DNA from 3 places in the Metabacillus sp. SLBN-84 genome. Region 3 is predicted to be linked to each of the others. Evidence: riboswitches for the same ligand, from Rfam matches in the RefSeq annotation. Region 3 holds a riboswitch; each other region holds the start of a gene.
What was found. A riboswitch is a leader RNA that binds a small molecule or an ion and turns the genes downstream of it on or off. The one in region 3 is predicted to bind S-adenosylmethionine.
Positions count from the first base shown of each region.

Region 1 (5,940 bases), 390 kb from region 3:
GCATTTCCGTTTGTCGGCATGGCAAAGGTCTTTACGCCAAGCTCCTTTGCTTTTGAAATTCCGACAGCCGCTCCTCTCGCCTTGAAGGAACCGGTCGGTATCAGCCCTTCATCCTTCATAAGCAGCTGAGTAAGACCGTACTCTGTACCAAGCCTGTCCATTTTCAAAAGAGGGGTCATTCCCTCGCCCATTGAAACCACATGTTTTGCGTCCTCAACCGGCAGCAGTTCATGATATCTCCACAAACTGTTTTCCCGTCTGCTGATTTCTTCTTTTGTTAACGTACTCTTCACTTGATCTAAATGATAGCGCACCAAAAGCGGAGATCCGCATGTGCAAAGCTGCTGCACATCCTTGACTGAATACTCGGTCCCGCACTTCGGGCATTCCAAGTGTGAAACATAGCTGTAACTCATTCTGCATTCCCTCCACCTACTAGTAAAGACCCTGAACATTGAGTCAAGGGTCTTCCGTTTTTTTCGGTCTGCTTTATGTAAAGAAAGCAAGCTTACACCGGCGGAACGCGGTCAGCACTTGCCTTTTTTCTTCTGAAAACAAACCGGTTCATGAATTTGTAATTCAGTAAATTGAACCAGATCAGTGCATCCAGAATGAAGCTGCCGGTCGTATCCATCTCATCATTCCGCATTTTCACGTCGATAAACCAGCCGGTAAAATAGCTGCCGGCAAGCCAGAAGGCGTAATACGTGATAAATTTGCTGAATGTACCATCAAAAGGAAGTGTTACAAATTCAATAAATGCAGCTAATCCTGTAAAGAAAACCAGGAATGAAGCTCCCAGCAGAAAGAAAATCCTGAACAAAAACCCTAAACAGCCCACACATTTTCCCACCTTTCCCTAAAACTATATCATTCTTTCAAGGATGGAAAAATGTGTTTTCTCTGTTTTTTCAGATGTTTTTCTTTCATTTGAGGCCATATACTCTTCTCTGAAAACCGTCTGCTGCAAGCTCCATGTTTTCTATTAAGCTCTTAATTTATTCTCCACTGCACTCGCCGGCAGTTTTGCAAGTGCCTGGTCAAAATCTTTGATCAGATCATCCGCATTTTCCAGTCCGACGCTGATGCGGAGAAGTCCGTCCGTTATTCCGCGGCGCTCCCTTTCTTCTTTTGGCATCGCTGCGTGGGACATTCTGGCCGGATAGGACAGTATGGACTCGACCGCTCCAAGGCTTACCGCAAATACCGGCAGCTCAACATTTTTAACGAGCGTGCGGACGGCATCCTCGTTTGCCAGTGTGAAAGACAGGACAGCCCCGGGACCGTCTGCCTGATACCGCTGGATCGAGTGTCCCGGATGAAAGGTTAGTCCCGGGTAGTAGACGTTCCGGACCGCTTTATGACGGGATAAATAGTCTGCGAGTTTTCGTGCAGACTCACTGGACTGCTGCAGCCTTACGTTCAATGTTTTCATGCCGCGGAGAACGAGCCAGCAGTCCTGGACGCCGAGCACGGCCCCGAATGCGTTCTGCAGTTTCTGTACTCTCGCAGCAAGCTCCTCCCCTTTAACAACGGCAAGGCCTGCAAGGACATCGCTGTGTCCGGCAAGGAATTTGGTGGCGCTGTGAAGGACGATGTCCACACCGAGTTCAATCGGCCGCTGCAGGGCTGGAGTCAAAAACGTATTATCTAAAAACGTCAGGCATCCGTTTGCCTTTGCAAGCTTTGTAATTCCGCGGATATCCGTAATTTTCAACAAAGGATTGGACGGTGTTTCAACGTAAATGACTTTCGTGTTGGGCCGGATATGCGAGGCCACTTCATGGAGATCCGTCATATCAACAAAGCTGTATTCAATGCCGAATCTGCTGAGAACGTCTGTGATAATCCGGTACGTTCCCCCGTACACATCCTCTGTAATCAGGACGTGGTCGCCTTTTGACAGGAGCAGAAAACAGGTGGAGATTGCTGCCATCCCGGATGCAAAAGCAAAGCCTCTCGTTCCGCCTTCAAGTTCGGTGATGGCCTGCTCGAGTGTTTCCCGGGTCGGATTGCCTGAACGCCCGTAGTCGAATTTACCGTAATCGTCAAAATCAAACTGATGAAACGTTGATGAATGATGGATGGGAACGCTGACCGCCCCTGTGTCTTTCTGCGCCTTATGACTGTTGTGAAGCAGTTTCGTCTCAAATGTCCACTTACCGCTGCTCAACTTTATCTGCCTCCTTCATAAGTTCAAATGCCTGAACCAGATCCCGCTCCAGATCACCTGCGTGTTCAATTCCGACTGAAAAGCGCAGGAGGCGGTTGCATACGCCGTTTGCTGCTCTGATCTCTTCAGGAATATCCATATGTGTCTGTGTGGCCGGATATGTGATAAAGCTCTCCACGCCTCCGAGGCTCTCTGCGAATGTTATTGTCTTCAGAGCTTTTAAAAACGGGTTGACCCACTCTTCCTTTTGCAGCCTGAACGAAAGCATTCCGCCTTTACCCGGATACAAAACATCTGTTACTTCGGATTGGCTCTCCAAAAATGCCGCAAGCTGTCCTGCATTTTTTTCATGCTGATTCATCCTTAAAGCAAGTGTCTTCATCCCGCGGATCAAAAGCCATGAATCAAACGGGGAGAGCACTCCGCCTATTGCATTATGATGCTGTGCGAGCTCTTCGCACAGCTCTTTGCCTTTTGCGACGACAAGGCCTGCAAGTACATCGTTATGTCCGCCCAAATATTTGGTTGCACTGTGAATGACAATATCGGCTCCGTCTAAAATCGGCTTCTGCAGAATCGGCGTGTAGAACGTATTATCAACTATCAGCAGCAAATTGTGTTCCCGTGCAATTTCGGCTATATCGCTGACCTCTGTTTCCTGCATCAAAGGATTTGTCGGAGTCTCCAGAAAAATCGCCTTTGTGCGGTCATTGATCAGCTGCTTTGTACAGTCCCCGTCTTTAAAATCCGCATAATGGAAAACAAGGCCGTATTTGCGCCATTCACGCTCAAACAAGCGGTATGTTCCGCCGTACAAATCGGAGGAGACGATCAGTTCATCCCCGCTTTTAAACAGGGCCATCAGCGTCTGAATGGCCGCCATTCCAGAACTGAACGCATACCCCTGATCGCCGTGCTCAAGATCTGCAATTGCTTTTTCTAAAATCGTTCTCGTCGGATTCCCCGTCCTGATGTAATCAAACCCTGTTGATTCCCCGATTCCATTATGTCTGTAGGCTGTTGAAAAGTAGACGGGGGGGTTTACCGTTCCCGTTATGTTTTCACTGCGATTCCCGATTTGCGCCAAAGTTGTTTCAATGCGTTCCGACATGTTTAAACACCATCCTGTTTGTCATTTCTTCTTTTTACACGCCCTGGACCGGGCTGTCTTGTATACATTGGAAAAATAAAAAGCGCCTTCCTCATATAAGAAGAAGACGCTTGGTTCTGCGAAACTGGCTTCCTCTTATCTCCCAAGCATACAAGCTTGCTGGAATTAGCACCTTGGTTCGAACAGGCATCCGCCTGATCTTTTCCGGTTGCTGAGGTTTCACAGGGCCAGAACCCTCCACCTCTCTGGATAAGAATAAATAGTATGAATTTTTTAAATGTTTTTATTACCTTACCTCACTTTTTTCATAAATGCAAGAGGTTTAGGCAAAAAACTCAGCCCTTCACTGAGCCTGCTGTCATTCCCGCAATGAAATATTTCTGAAGGAAGATGTAGGCGATAATCAGCGGAGCAGATGCGATCATCACACCTGTGAACAGCATCGGATAGTTTGTCATGTACTCCCCCTGGAATTCAAGGAGAGCAAGCGGCAAGGTCTTATATTCATCTTTCGTGATGAAAAGCAAGGGATAAAGCAGGTCGTTCCAGTGCATCACGAACAGAAAAATGGCTGTAGCCGACAGCGATGGAAGCGAGAGCGGCAAGGCAATTTTGCGGTACATCAGCCAGTTCCCGGCGCCGTCAATGGATCCTGCTTCAAATAACGATTTCGGCAGAGTTTTCATGAATCCGGTGAGGATAAAAACAGCAACGGGCAAGGTAGCCGCAATGTTGACGATCATCAGCCCCACAAGACTGTTCGTCAGCTTCAGCTGAAAAATCAGCTGATAGAGCGGAATCATGTTCACCTGCGCAGGAATCATCATGCCAAGTGTAAAGAAACCGAACACAGCAGCGCTGAATACACCGCCGATTCGCGTGATGGCATAGGCGATCAGGCTTGCAAAAAACAGCGTCAGAAAGACGGATACAAGCGTGACAATCGAGCTGTTTTGAAAATAAAGGCCCATCGACTGCTCTTGAAAAATAGATATGTAATTTGACACCGAAAACCGTTCAGGCAGTCCTAGCACATTTTCATACATTTCAGCAATCGTTTTAAACGTTGTTAAAAAGATGGCGAAAATCGGAATGATGATAATGGCTGCATAGATCAATATGAGTCCGTACTTTGTTCCTTTCAACGTTCGTCACCCTTTCCTCAGTAGTCGACCCTGTTTGCGCGCAATGCTTTAAACTGCACAAACGTAATCAGGGCAATAACGGCCATAAAAATAACTGATTCTGCTGATGCATAGCCGAATTTAAAGCTTCTGAATGCGGTTGTGTAGATCAGGGTTGCGATAATCTCCGTTGAATAGTTCGGACCACCCCGAGTCATGGCAAAGATCAGATCGAACGCCTTAAAGGACTGGATCGTTGTGTAGGCCACAACGATGGTTGCTGCGGGAGCTACAAGCGGCCATGTGACTTTTTTGAACGTCTGCCATCTGCTTGCCCCTTCTATTTTTGCCACCTCGTAAAGATCGGCAGGAATACTCTGAAGACCGGCAACAAAAATGATAATCATCTGTCCTGTATGAAACCATACTTGCACGACAGCAATTGAAAAGATGGCGATTTTCTCATCACCTAGCCAGTTCTGTGCCAGGAAATCAAGCTGCAGCCCTGTAAGAATGGTTTTAAGGAGCCCAAGGTTTGGATCGTAAATAAACGACCAGATAAAGGCGACTGAAACAGAGGATAGAATCGTAGGAAAAAAGAACAGCGCCCTGAAAAAAACATTGGTCCTTGTGTTTTTAATCAGGAACAGGGCAAATACAAGGGAAAACAGCGTTTGAAAGACAACGACAAACAGCATGAATTTCACGTTGTTTCCAAGTGCTTTTGCAAAAATAGAATCATTTGTCGCCAGATTGATATAATTGGTCACTCCGACGAAATCAAAATCAGGAGATATGCCGTCCCAGTTAGTAAATGAGTAAAAGAAGGCGCTCAGTGTCGGGTAGATAAAAAAGATGCTGTACACAAGAATGCCGGGTGCCAGAAAGAACAGCAGTGATTTGTTATGTTTCAGCAATGAAAAGGCCTCCTTTCATGATGAGAAGAAGAGGGGCTTTCCCCCTCTTCTCCGGATTACTTGCTTAAGTTCTGCTCAACGATTTTTTGTGCTTCTGCAGCTGCTTTTTCAGGATCCGTTCCGCCGATGACAGCTTGTATGGACGCGATCACCGCTTTTTCAACATCTGCATTCGGAATTAGAAAGCGGGGCTGGAACCGTGTGTTTTTTTCCATCCAGACAGCTGTATCTTTCAATTCTTCAGACTCATACGTGACATCCTTAAGTGTTACATGCTGACCGGTTTTATTTGCGTATTCGCCTGCATTTTCGGTTTCAGAAAGGAAGCTCACGAATTTCTTTGCTGCATCCTGCTTTTCTGATTTGCTGTTGACTGCAAGCATGAACGTGGTTGTATGGACACCTTCGTATTTCGCTTCATTTTCAGCAACCGTGATTGGCGCAAGAAGCTGAAGCTTGATGTCCGGATTTTGCTGCTTAATGCCGGCCATAGCGTATGATCCGCTTGCAAGCATTCCTGCTTTTTCCTGGGCCATCAGCGCAATGGCGCCGTCATGCTTTGTGCCGAGGGCTTCTTTTGTAATATAGCCTTTATCCGTCAGCTCTTTAAATTGA
Region 1 covers NZ_JBRJIP010000001.1:3,199,873-3,205,812, forward strand. The annotation lists gene RKD52_RS16330 (threonine synthase) at 1-416, opposite strand, end outside; gene RKD52_RS16335 (hypothetical protein) at 509-841, opposite strand; gene metC (cystathionine beta-lyase) at 986-2,173, opposite strand; gene RKD52_RS16345 (methionine biosynthesis PLP-dependent protein) at 2,160-3,284, opposite strand; SAM riboswitch class I at 3,417-3,540, opposite strand; gene RKD52_RS16350 (carbohydrate ABC transporter permease) at 3,620-4,429, opposite strand; gene RKD52_RS16355 (carbohydrate ABC transporter permease) at 4,447-5,322, opposite strand; gene RKD52_RS16360 (ABC transporter substrate-binding protein) at 5,382-5,940, opposite strand, start outside.
Region 1: it holds a riboswitch for S-adenosylmethionine, as region 3 does, so the genes downstream of both, RKD52_RS16345 (methionine biosynthesis PLP-dependent protein) here and mtnW (2,3-diketo-5-methylthiopentyl-1-phosphate enolase) in region 3, are expected to answer to the same signal.

Region 2 (5,940 bases), on a different contig from region 3:
ATATGACCCCTCTTTCAGTTTGTTCATTGGTTAGTTACTTATGTAATTAACTATATACCCGGGTGGTAATCATTGTCAATCCCATTTGTAAGGTTTTTCAAAAAACAGGCAAAAAAAAGAAACGGAGCTATTTACCGCTCCGTTTCTTTTATGCATCTTTGAAAGTAACATTCGTTACCTTTTTCGTCTTTTCGCTGTATTCAACAAACACAAAGATCTCAAACGTTTTGCCCCGCTCCTTTAACACAAGCTTGAACGTTTCTGTTGAGATGGCGCCTTTTGTCTTTTTCCCGACATGAAGATAATCGGTGATCTGTGCACCAGGGTATTTTTCCATCGTTTTCTTCATGGCCACTCTTCCGTACTCTTCATACGACAGTACACCGGTTTCAGCCGCAGCTTGAGTTTGTCCCTGGACAAAAACGGCCGGAAGGCACAGCAAAAGAAGAATCAAGATACGGTTCATGTGCAGCACCCTCTTTCTTTTTTCATAGGGTCTGCAGAGGACTGAACTTTATGCAGTCATCTCTCTTACCATAAAAACCTGCTCTGCTTTTACGATGAATCCCTCGTCTTCAAGAATGCCGCAGACCGGGTGGGTTTTGGAGAAATTCACGGCCGTCCTGCTTACGTTAGCTTCGTTTGAAAACGCAAAAGCTTCGTGCAGCAATGATTTAAGGACACTTTCTTTGTTTTCATGCTCTGGATGAGCTTCGCACTGAAACAGGAGGATTCCGGAAAGCTTTCCATCCTCGTCGTATTTGCGTTTTGAAAGGGAATAGCCAATCGTTTCCCCGTTTTCAACCGCAAGCAGCGCTTCACCGTCACGAATGTTCTGCCACTGCACCTGCCAAGGAATCAGCCTGCTGCCAAAAGAGTGCTCCGCTAAATCATGCGGCTTTTTCCAGTGAATATCATGCGGTCCACGGTTCGGATCACATGTCAATGGAGCCGAATAACCAAGGTGAATAAGCTGATCTGTTGTCTGATATCCCATTTTCTCATACAGTCTGATCGCCCGTTCATTATGCGAGAGTGCTTCAAGTGTGGCTGTGTGGACTCCTGCTTTTTCATAGATGGAAAGGACTTCTTCCATCATCTTTTTCCCGACGCCTTTGCTTCGGTATGCAGGGGCAACTCCGGTGCCGCCGTTCCAGGAGACGTTTTTCCCATCAATGGACCTGATGCCGTTTAAGATCAGCCCCACGGGTTCCGTTCCGTCAAAAGCCACAATGGACAGAGCAGGAGAAAGATTTTCAAATACGAGTCTGTTCAGAAAAGCTTCAAGAGTAAGAGTCATATCAAAATCATAGCCTTCAAACCCCTTGTTCCACGCAATCAGTGCATCCTGGAGTGTACATTCGGACAGCCGCTTACATGTGATCATTCTCTCTCCCCTTTTCTTACGTACATAAAAACCATTTCTTCAAGTGTCTTTATCTGTTCCCGGAACGGATAGTCATTTCCGATGACAGAATAATGTAGGCAGGTGCCGTCAATCGTTCCCCAAACCATGGACGAGATAATCGCAGGATTTACATCCGGCCGGAATTCCTTCCGCTCGGTTCCTTCCTGCAAAATCTCCATCAGCAGCGTCCGGTAAACTTCCTCATACCTTGCCGTCATCACCCGTTTCAGCTCTTCATCCCGTCCTGAATGAATCCAGAACTCAAGATGAACGCCGATCATCCGCTGCCAGTCCGGTGAAAGCTTGATCTCCAGATAGTTTTCGAAAAACTGCCTGAGCTTTTCTTCAGCCGTTTCCTTTATACGGAAACGTTCTTTTAATCCTGCGATATTTTCTTCTGTCTTTCTTTGCATCAGCTGCAGATAAATCTCTTCCTTGCTTTTGAAATAGTTATAGATGGCTCCTTTGCTCAATCCGGATTCTGCTACAATGTCATCGATGGTGGCCAGCTGGAACCCTTTTTCACCGAACGCCTTCAGAGAACTGTCCAGAATATGCCGCTTCTTCTTCTCCTTATATTCCTCTGATACAATTGGAGCCATTTGCAGCCCGCCCTTCTTTTTTTAAAACCGACTATATAGTCCATATTATTCCATACACAACGAAAAATTCAAACAATTTTGATTATGAATCGAGTAAAAACTGCCATTGGTCTCCATTGGTTGTGCCTCATATAAATCCACTGGAAAGAGGAGGAAATAATGATATGATAAATTTATACGCCCTGCCAGAAGGAATGCATCAACAAACTGTTACTCCTTTGGGGAATAAATAGTAACTTTTTGAGGTGGAAAATGATCATAGAGACATTGAAGTCTTTGAAAGCGAAGCTAGATGGAGATGGTAGAATTCGAATTCATTTGAGTGATGGTACGGTAGCAGAAAAGAAATGTTTGTTTTTTGACCCCGCATCATTACAAGAATTGAATGAATTTAACTTTGTTTTACCGGATGACTATAAGACGTTTTTAACCTTACATAATGGGGTAAGAATTTCCACTGATGATTGGGGGAGCGGCGTTTTTGTCCACAGTTTAAAGGAAACAATACAAGAAACCCTCTCTATTTCTCATCTAATTCCTCAAAAATATTATTGTGTAATGAGATACGCAGATGTTGGATATTTTTTAATAGACGAAGAAAAAGTTAAAAGAGGAGAAAAAGATTATTTATTTTATGAGGACATTGATAATAGCGATCCTCCACAAAACCTTAAAATGACCTTTGAAGAGTTTATAGAAAAACTAATTGAATTTGAAGGTGAATTATTCTGGTTAATGAAATAAATAGAAAAAGGGCCGATACGAAATTGTATTGGCCCTTTTTCTATTTCTGCTTCTGCTATTGAACCCTATATTTCATTTAGAGAATTAACAAAAAACTAAAATAATTTAGAATATAATTCGAGTAAAAACTGCCATTTGACTTTTGCACCGCAACCCCTTAATGTAGTAAAGGTATTTTTTAAAACACACATATCATCTTCTTATTAAGAGAGGCAGAGGGACTGGCCCTGTGATGCCTCGGCAGCGGACTCGCATTCTTGAGTGCTGTGCCAATTCCAGCAAGCCATGCGCTTGAAAAATGAGAAGAGCTTATTTCCATTCCGGATATAGGATCTCTTCTTGTTATCAAGAGGAGATCTTTTTTTATGCGGCTGCTTTTATCAGCAGAGAGCGGAACACTATGAATATGAAGAATTGAAAGGTGGTTATTATGGACACAAAAGCTAACGGCTGGGCACTTTTGCCCCTCGTTATTTTCATCGGACTGTTTGTGGGATCGGGCATCATCACAGGAGACTTCTATAAAATGCCGATCCTTGTGGCAATCCTTGTTGCCGCAGCAGCAGCTCTTATCATGAACCGGAAAGAAAGCTTCACATCAAAAGTGGAGAGCTTTTCAAAAGGAGCCGGACACCCCGACTTAATGATCATGGTCTTTATCTTTATTCTTGCGGGTGCTTTTTCGGAGGTGGCAAAAGGGATGGGAGCCGTTGAATCAACGGTTAACCTGGCACTTACCTTTCTCCCTCAAAGCCTGCTGATTGCAGGACTGTTTATCATTGGTGCGTTTATTTCGCTTGCGATGGGTACCTCTACAGGAACGATTGCAGCTCTTGCGCCGATTGGAGTCGGAATAAGTACAGAGGCAGACATCTCTGCGGCTCTTGCAATGGGTGCCATTATTGGCGGTGCCATGTTTGGAGATAACTTATCGTTCATCTCGGATACAACCATTGCGGCTGTTCGAACACAGCAAACGGAAATGAGAGACAAGTTTAAAGTAAACTTCTTCATCGTCCTGCCTGCAGCCATCGTAACGTGCGTCATTCTGTTTGTGATGACACTTGGAGGTCAGGCGCCTGTTTCGCCCGACGCATACAGCTGGGTAAAAATGCTTCCATACATCGGGGTTCTTGCAGCAGCCCTGCTCGGAATGAATGTGATTGTTGTTCTTGCAGGCGGAATTATCCTTTCCGGTATGATTGGAATAGCAGACGGCAGCTACACATTAACAGCGTTTCTGCAGAAAATAACAGACGGCATTATGGGAATGGCCGAGCTTGTCATTCTTTCGCTCCTGATTGGCGGTATGGTAGAGCTTATCAAGCGTAATGGCGGCATTCACTTTATTCTCGAAACCATGACAAAGCGCATTTCCTCCAAAAAAGGAGCGGAATTTGCGATTGCAGGCCTTGTCAGCTCAACGAACCTTGCAACGGCAAACAACACAATCTCAATCATTGCGACTGGCCCACTTGCCAAAGATATGGCGGACAAGTATGAAATCGATAAACGAAAATCAGCCAGTCTTCTCGATATCTTTTCATGCAGCATCCAGGGACTGATCCCCTACGGTGCGCAGATGCTTTCAGCGGCTGAATTTGCTTCCATCTCGCCGACAAGCATTCTGCCGTACTCGTTTTATCCGGTACTGATTGCCCTGTGCGGTATTGTGGCGATCTTGATTCAATTTCCGCGATTTAAAAGAAAAGCAGCGTAAGAAAATGAACAGCGTCCTTTTTGGTAACGGGTTCGGCTGAAAGGTGCAAACTGCTAAATAACACGGTAAATAAAATATCAATCAGCATACTAATTTGCATATAAATTGGTATGCTTTTTTATTGATATAAATAGGTTTACTTGTAATTCTTACTCAAATTTAACATATCAAATCGCATAGGAATTAGCAGGATTTCCTTCTAATTTTTCATTTTTTGATCTTCAAAGAAAAAGTAGTTGACACATAAAATTAATTTATGATATTATTAAAAATTTGATTAAAAACAATATACATGTTAAGCTTAAGAAGGTTACCATATATGGAGGTGGATTATTTGTTTCAAATTGGCGATAACATTGTTTATCCAATGCACGGAGTCGGTGTAATTAAAGCTATAGAAGATAAGGAAATATCAGGAAAAAACCAACAGTATTATGTCATAAATATGTTAATAGGTAATATGCAGGTCATGATTCCTACAGATAAAATATTGAGTTCAAGTATACGCCCAGTTACTGACATAATTGCATTAAAGCACATCATACACATTTTTCAGCATGGAGAATCAGATAAATTACTGACGTGGAAACAAAGGTATAAAGTGAACACGGACAAAATTAAAACTGGCAACATACAAGAAGGTGCTGAAGTTATACGCGATTTAATGCGTATGAAGAAAGAAAAGGCACTTAATACAAGTGAAAAAAAAATGTTGGATAACGCACATGAATTTTTGATTAGTGAACTGGGAGTCATTAAAGGGATCACTGATAATCAAATAAGTAGTTTCTGTTAAGGTTAATTATAGATAATGTATTACAACTCCCGAGAATACCCTGAATTTGACGGGAATATGATGCTTATTAAGAGTAAATCTTTTCAAAATCAGCCAACTTCTTCAGCTCACTATTAGAGCATTAACCTCTTTTGTTATTTCTGCAATCTAATCCATTTCTATTTTTGAATTTCTTTTACGAACGTTTGAAGTTTCATCAAATAACTCGATAAAATAATCGCTTGATTTTTGCAATCCTGATTCACACTGGCACGGACAAGGAGCCGTAAGGATGAAAGAGAGGTAGGGCTTTCATTGTTTTAGGTATACAATTTATTATCTAGTCCGTTATTTCTAGAAAAAAACAATCAATATCACCTCTATCCTTGAGAATTTTGTACATCAACTGAGACAGTGAATAGTAATTGTTTCTTCTTTACGTAAAAAAGATAATCGAATGGGTAACACCATATGGTCAAATGCAAAAATGGTTTCCAGACTAGGAAACCATTTTTTGTTTCATTCACATATAGGTAAGATTAGTGGTGATGGTCTTAATCCTTTAATGAAGGATAACGTGGACTTTCTTCATCTTGGCTTTTTATTTCTTTCATCTTTTTTCTGTTAGGATTCTTCAGATCAAGATCTATTACTTTAAAAGCCGCTTCACAATCTTCAACCCGTTTTTCGC
Region 2 covers NZ_JBRJIP010000004.1:35,203-41,142, reverse strand. The annotation lists gene RKD52_RS20915 (GntR family transcriptional regulator) at 1-2, opposite strand, end outside; gene RKD52_RS20910 (DUF3889 domain-containing protein) at 149-466, opposite strand; gene RKD52_RS20905 (GNAT family N-acetyltransferase) at 515-1,387, opposite strand; gene RKD52_RS20900 (TetR/AcrR family transcriptional regulator) at 1,384-2,010, opposite strand; gene RKD52_RS20895 (SMI1/KNR4 family protein) at 2,263-2,754, shown strand; SAM riboswitch class I at 2,952-3,059, shown strand; gene RKD52_RS20890 (Na+/H+ antiporter NhaC family protein) at 3,182-4,474, shown strand; gene RKD52_RS20885 (CarD family transcriptional regulator) at 4,794-5,270, shown strand; gene RKD52_RS20880 (aldehyde dehydrogenase) at 5,899-5,940, opposite strand, start outside.
Region 2: it holds a riboswitch for S-adenosylmethionine, as region 3 does, so the genes downstream of both, RKD52_RS20890 (Na+/H+ antiporter NhaC family protein) here and mtnW (2,3-diketo-5-methylthiopentyl-1-phosphate enolase) in region 3, are expected to answer to the same signal.

Region 3 (5,940 bases):
TCCCGGGCAAATACAAAATCTGCAAGCTTGGCCGCTTCAAGATCTGTCACCGAATCTCCGATCACAATGACCTCCTGATCAGAGGCAACAAGCTTTCTGATGATGCTCGGTTTACAGCATCCGCAGTCATTTGTGCACCTGTCATCACATGAGTTCGGCCAGAGGATTTGAACATATTCCCCGCTGAAATCTGATTCATTGCAGTAGACGCGGTCATATGGAATTAGTCCGTTTAACAGCGGATAGACAAAAAAATCAATTCCTCCGCTCACAATGTACAGCGGTATTTCATTGTCTTTTGCAAATTGAACAAAATTTCTGAATCCGTCCCGGATTTGTGCGGTAAACAGCAAATGCTGAATCATATCCGCCTTGAGATGTGACGGGATCAGCTCAAACATCCTGCCGACTCCTTCACGGACTGAGATGCGCCGGCTTAAAACGTCATCTTTCAGAGAGTTCCACTCAGGAGGTGCAAATTGTTTCATGAGCGCGATAATATTGTCATTGTTTGTAATCGTGCCGTCAAAATCGCAGATAATAACCGGTTTGCTCATCGGTTCACCTCCACCTGACCCCATAGATCCAGCGCAAGCTGAAGGTCTTGTTGGCTTTTAGCTTTTTCAGATAATGAGATGCCTTCAAGCACAGCATCGATTGCAGAGCGGAAAGCTCTTCCGCCCGCCTGCGCACCGTTTGGATGCCCGTGTACGCCTCCGCCGGCATTAATGACACTGTCGATGCCAAAATCCTGAATCAGAACAGGCACAAGACCCGGATGAATTCCTGCTGATGGAACCGGAAACGTTTCTTTTAACCCAGTGCTCTCTTTGCACGCTGCACCGATAGACAGTGCGGCATCCCTTTCAAGTGCCACACTGCCGTATGGCGACGGGAAGAGGGAAAAGTCTGCTCCGCACTGGCGAAGCAATTTTCCAAGCAGCAGAGAATGTGAAATACCATAAAGGGCGGAAGAAGACAAAGCACCGCTTACAGCAGGGTGCGCCATGATCGGAACATGAATCTCCCTGTCTTCTGCAAGCTCCTGCAAAACGTCAAGACCATAAGCGAAAACATTAAAAAGAAGGGCGTCCGCCCCAAGCTCTGAAGCGCGTCTTGCCTTCTCTTTGAGGCTGAATGTCTTTCCGGTTAAGTTAACAGCGTACATCGCTTTATGGCCGGTCTCCTCATACACCCTGCCGAGCACTTCTTTTCCTGCTGTGATTCTTTGTTCAAACGGCGTAAGCGGATTGTCAAACAGAATTTCGTCATCCTTTACAAGATCAACGCCGCCAAGCACCTGATTTCTTAGCTGTTCTTTTAAAAACGATAGATCACGTCCGATGACTCCTTTGAAAATGCTCATGAGAAGAGGCCGGTTATAGACTCCGAGTTTTTCCCTGATGCCGCTTATGCCGAATGCAGGTCCCTGAAAAGAAGAAAGAAGATCTTCTGTAAACTCCAAATCAAGCAGTTTCACTTCCCCGTCAAGGGAAAGCTTTCCGAAAACCGTCGTCAGGACCGCAGGCAGGTCATGAGAATAGTTCACGCCGGGATAGAATATTTTCACAATTCCTTTTTTCACTTTTTTTCCGAGAAACTCGGCAATGCGTTCTTCAGCATCTGTTTCTTCAACGGAAACAACTTGACCCTTGTGCTGTTTCAACTGCTGCTGTGTAAGCTCCGGAAGGTCCGTCCATGAGCCGACCGTAAGGCTGGTGGCGATTCCTTCTGCTTTTTTTGGGATGCTGTACTGATCATAGATGAGATAAGTTGCTGTAACGCCGCTCATGATTGTACCTGCCTTTCGCATTTAAATAAAAAAGGTCCCCTCCGCTGACGGAAGAGACCTTATCTGAAATGGGTAAGATCCTTATCTGCCAGCAATTGCTGCAAGATTTAGCACCGTGCTTAAACACTGTTTAAGTCGGTTGCCGGGCTTCATCGGGCCAGTCCCTCCACCTGCTCTTGATAAGAATTGTATATGTTCTGAATAACCTGAAATTAATTTGGATTATGACAGCTTTTTCCTCAGCTGTCAACCGGCAATGAAAAGAGATTTAAAGATTTTATTCTATCTGCGGCTTCTCTTAATCTCTCTTCAGAGGTTAAGAGTCCGGCACGGACATATCCCTCACCAAACGTCCCGAATCCAATGCCCGGCGCCACGCATACATGAGCGTGTTCCAGCAGATAGTCAGCGAATGATTCCGATGTGAATCCCTCGGGTACAGGCAGCCATGCAAAGAATGATCCAGGCGGAGCCTCCACTCTCCAGCCGATGCCGTTCAGAGCCTTTATAAACGCCGCACGTCTGCTTTCATAGCGTGCGACAAGATCACTGACACAGTCCTGCGGGGCAAGAAGAGCAACAGCCGCAGCTTCCTGTATTCCGCTGAACACACTGACAAACATGTGATCCTGCAAAAGATTAATCGACTCTATGACGCTTTTATTGCCGACTGCAAAACCGATTCTCCACCCTGCCATGTTATACGTCTTAGACAGCGTATAAATTTCGATTCCTGTCTCTTTTGCTCCATCTGACTCAAGAAAGCTGACCGGCTTTTTGCCGTCAAAACCGATGGCTCCATATGCAAAATCATGGACGACGCATAGATCATTTTCTTCTGCAAACGCAACCGTTTCATCGAAAAAGCTCCGGCTGGCCACTGCCCCTGTAGGGTTGTTTGGATAGTTTAAAAACATGAGCTTTGCATCCGCCTTCGTTTTTTCAGAGAGCTTGGAGTAGTCAGGCAAAAACTCATTTTCCTTCAAAAGAGGCATATATTCCATACGGGCCCTCGCAAGCTCCACTCCTGACCAATAATCCGGATAGCCCGGATCGGGAACTAGAACCGTCTCACCGGGATTAAGCAGACACTGCGGGATTTCCACAAGACCTGCCTTTCCCCCAAAAAGAATGGCCACTTCTGTGTCAGGATCCAGTGTGACGCTATATTCCCTTTGATAAAATTCTGCTATCGCCGTTTTTAAAAAGCGCTGTCCTCTAAACGGTGAATATTTGTGATAGTCCGGTTTTCCTGCCGCTTCCTGCAGAGCTTTTACAATATGAGGCGGCGTCGGCTGATCGGGATTCCCCTGGCCAAGATTAATGACATCATGCCCGGCCTCAATACTCGCATTTACTTTTGAAACGAGACTTGCAAAAAATTGTTTCGGAAGATTATTCAATAGCGTTGATTGCTCAAACTTTTTCATCTTTGCACCTTCTTGTGAAAATTCTTGAAATTCTAGTCAAAAATCATATATTGTTATAGTCAGCTTGTAAAGGAAAATATTTTTTAGCGGAGATGACGCATATGAAACTTAAAATCGCCTGCCTGCAGACAGACATTGCATTCGGAAAACCGGAAGAAAACATTGCAGCAGTGGAAAAAAAGATAAAATCCATCATGCTCAGCGACAATCCTGATGTTATTGTCCTGCCGGAGTTATGGACGACCGGATATGACCTGACACGTCTTGATGTGCTGGCAGATGAAGAAGGAAAACGCACCCTTTCCCTGATGAGCGGCCTTTCAAAAAACTGCTCGGTTAATATCATAGCAGGGTCTGTAGCAAAAAGAACAGAAGCAGGAGTAACAAACACCATGTACGTGTTTAACAGACAGGGTGAACTCCTGCACGAATACAGCAAACTGCACCTTTTCAAACTGATGGATGAACACTTGTATCTAAATGGCGGCACAGAAAAGGGACTTTTTAAGCTTGAAGGAATTCAAAGTGCCGGAGTCATTTGCTATGACATCCGTTTTCCTGAATGGATCCGCGCTCATACGGTTAATGGGGCTGAACTCCTGTTCGTTGTTGCGGAGTGGCCGCTTCCGAGACTTCATCACTGGAAAACCATGCTGATCAGCCGCGCAATTGAAAATCACTGCTACGTTGTTGCTTGCAACCGGGCGGGCAGCGATCCTGCAAACGTCTTTGCCGGCCATTCTATGATCATTGATCCATGGGGAGAAATTCTTGCTGAAGCAGGAACAGAGGAAGCCGTTCTTACAGCAGAAATCGACCTGGAAAAGGTAAAAGAAATCCGAAAACAAATTCCCGTTTTTGAAGACAGACTTCCCCATTTTTATTTGTAACTTTCTAAAAAAAGCATTGACATATTTCTTTAAAACCTGTTAACATTCAGAACAAGTGATCAATTGCGAATTGTTTGAAAACAAAACCTAATAGAATCTCTTATCAAGAGCAGGCGGAGGGATTTGGCCCTATGATGCCCAGCAACCGACCGTAAAACCATTGCGAAATGGGGCGCAGCTTTTTGCGCCGGAAGACATCTTCCACAAGGCACGGTGCTAATTCCAGCAGAAAGACATCTTTCTGGCAGATAAGAGGTGCGAAGCCTGCGCCTTCAAGCCTCTTTCCCTGTGAAAGAGGCTTTTTTACATGTGCATGGCCTCTTTCTCAGACGACATGTTCCTGCTGCTGGCAGTAAAAGTCCATATGAAACCGGAGGAAGAAACCCATGTCAAACTATCAATCATATCAACCATTAACAGAAAGCGCTGCCGTCACTCTTGCCCTCAGGCTTGGATTATTTGAAGAAAAAAGTGTGCTTTCCTGCACGGAAATAGGAGACGGCAACTTAAATCTCGTTTTCCGCATAACCGACCAATCAAATAAAGGTCTGATCGTTAAACAGGCTCTTCCATATGCAAAGGTTATTGGCGAGAGCTGGCCGCTTACGCTTGACCGCGCAAGAATTGAAAGCAGCGCCATGCTCAAGCAGGCTGAAACGGCAGGAGAATACGTGCCGAAGATTTATTACTCAGATGAAACACTTGCCATAACAGCCATGGAGGACCTATCCCATCTTCAGATTGCACGCGCTGGGTTGATCGAAGGCAAAGAATTCCCTCTTCTCGGGCGCCACATTGGTGAATTTCTTGGAAAAACCCTTTTCTACAGCTCGGATTTCGCTTTAAATCCGCAGACAAAAAAGCAGCTGGTCAAGCAGTTTTCAAACCCTGAGCTCTGCAAAATAACGGAAGATTTCGTTTTTACAGATCCCTTTTTTGATGTGGAATCAAACAGTTTTGAAGATGAACTGAGACCTGCAGCAGAAGCCATTTGGAACGACACGGAACTAAAGCTTGAAGTTGCCAAGCTGAAGCACAAATTTTTAACAGAAGCCGAGACCCTTGTTCACGGAGATCTTCATACGGGAAGTATTTTTGCAGATGATGAAACAACAAAAGTCATTGATCCCGAATTTGCTTACTATGGACCAATTGGTTTTGACTACGGGCATTTCACGGCAAATTTATTGATGAATGCCATTTCACGTGAGGAAGCAAAACAGCAGGTCCTCCTGGATCATATTGATACGGCCTGGACTGTATTTGCCGGGGAGTTTTCTAAAGCATGGGAGAAAGACGGCCTTGAAGTTTACACAGAAGTCGACGGCTATCTTTCCTTCATCCTGGAAAAAACGTTTGAAGATGCGGTTGGCTTTGCCGGTGTGGAAATCATCAGAAGGACAATCGGGCTTGCGCACGTTGCAGACCTTGATTTGGTAGAGCCGCATGACAGAAAGATTGAAGCGAAAATCCGCGCGCTCGAACTTGGAAAAAAACTCGTTAAGAACCGCAGCAGCATCAAAACACCTGCACAAATTGCAGACTATTTCAAACAAGTACCTGTCAGATAAGGAGCATTCATCATGACATATCAGCAATCCATCATACCCCGTTCTGTCGAATGGAAAGAATCCTATATCCGCCTTCTTGATCAGCAGAAACTGCCTGCTGTGAGTGAATACCTGCACCTTGAAACGATTGAAGAGGTCTGGGATGCCATCAAAACCCTTAAAGTGCGCGGAGCCCCTGCAATCGGCATTGCAGCTGCTTTCGGGCTCGCGCTCGCGGCAAAAAAATATGAAACAGATGATATTTCGGAATTTCAAAA
Region 3 covers NZ_JBRJIP010000001.1:2,813,563-2,819,502, forward strand. The annotation lists gene RKD52_RS14380 (2-hydroxy-3-keto-5-methylthiopentenyl-1-phosphate phosphatase) at 1-557, opposite strand, end outside; gene mtnW (2,3-diketo-5-methylthiopentyl-1-phosphate enolase) at 554-1,792, opposite strand; SAM riboswitch class I at 1,871-1,978, opposite strand; gene RKD52_RS14390 (aminotransferase class I/II-fold pyridoxal phosphate-dependent enzyme) at 2,032-3,222, opposite strand; gene RKD52_RS14395 (carbon-nitrogen family hydrolase) at 3,324-4,112, shown strand; SAM riboswitch class I at 4,210-4,367, shown strand; gene mtnK (S-methyl-5-thioribose kinase) at 4,499-5,683, shown strand; gene mtnA (S-methyl-5-thioribose-1-phosphate isomerase) at 5,696-5,940, shown strand, end outside.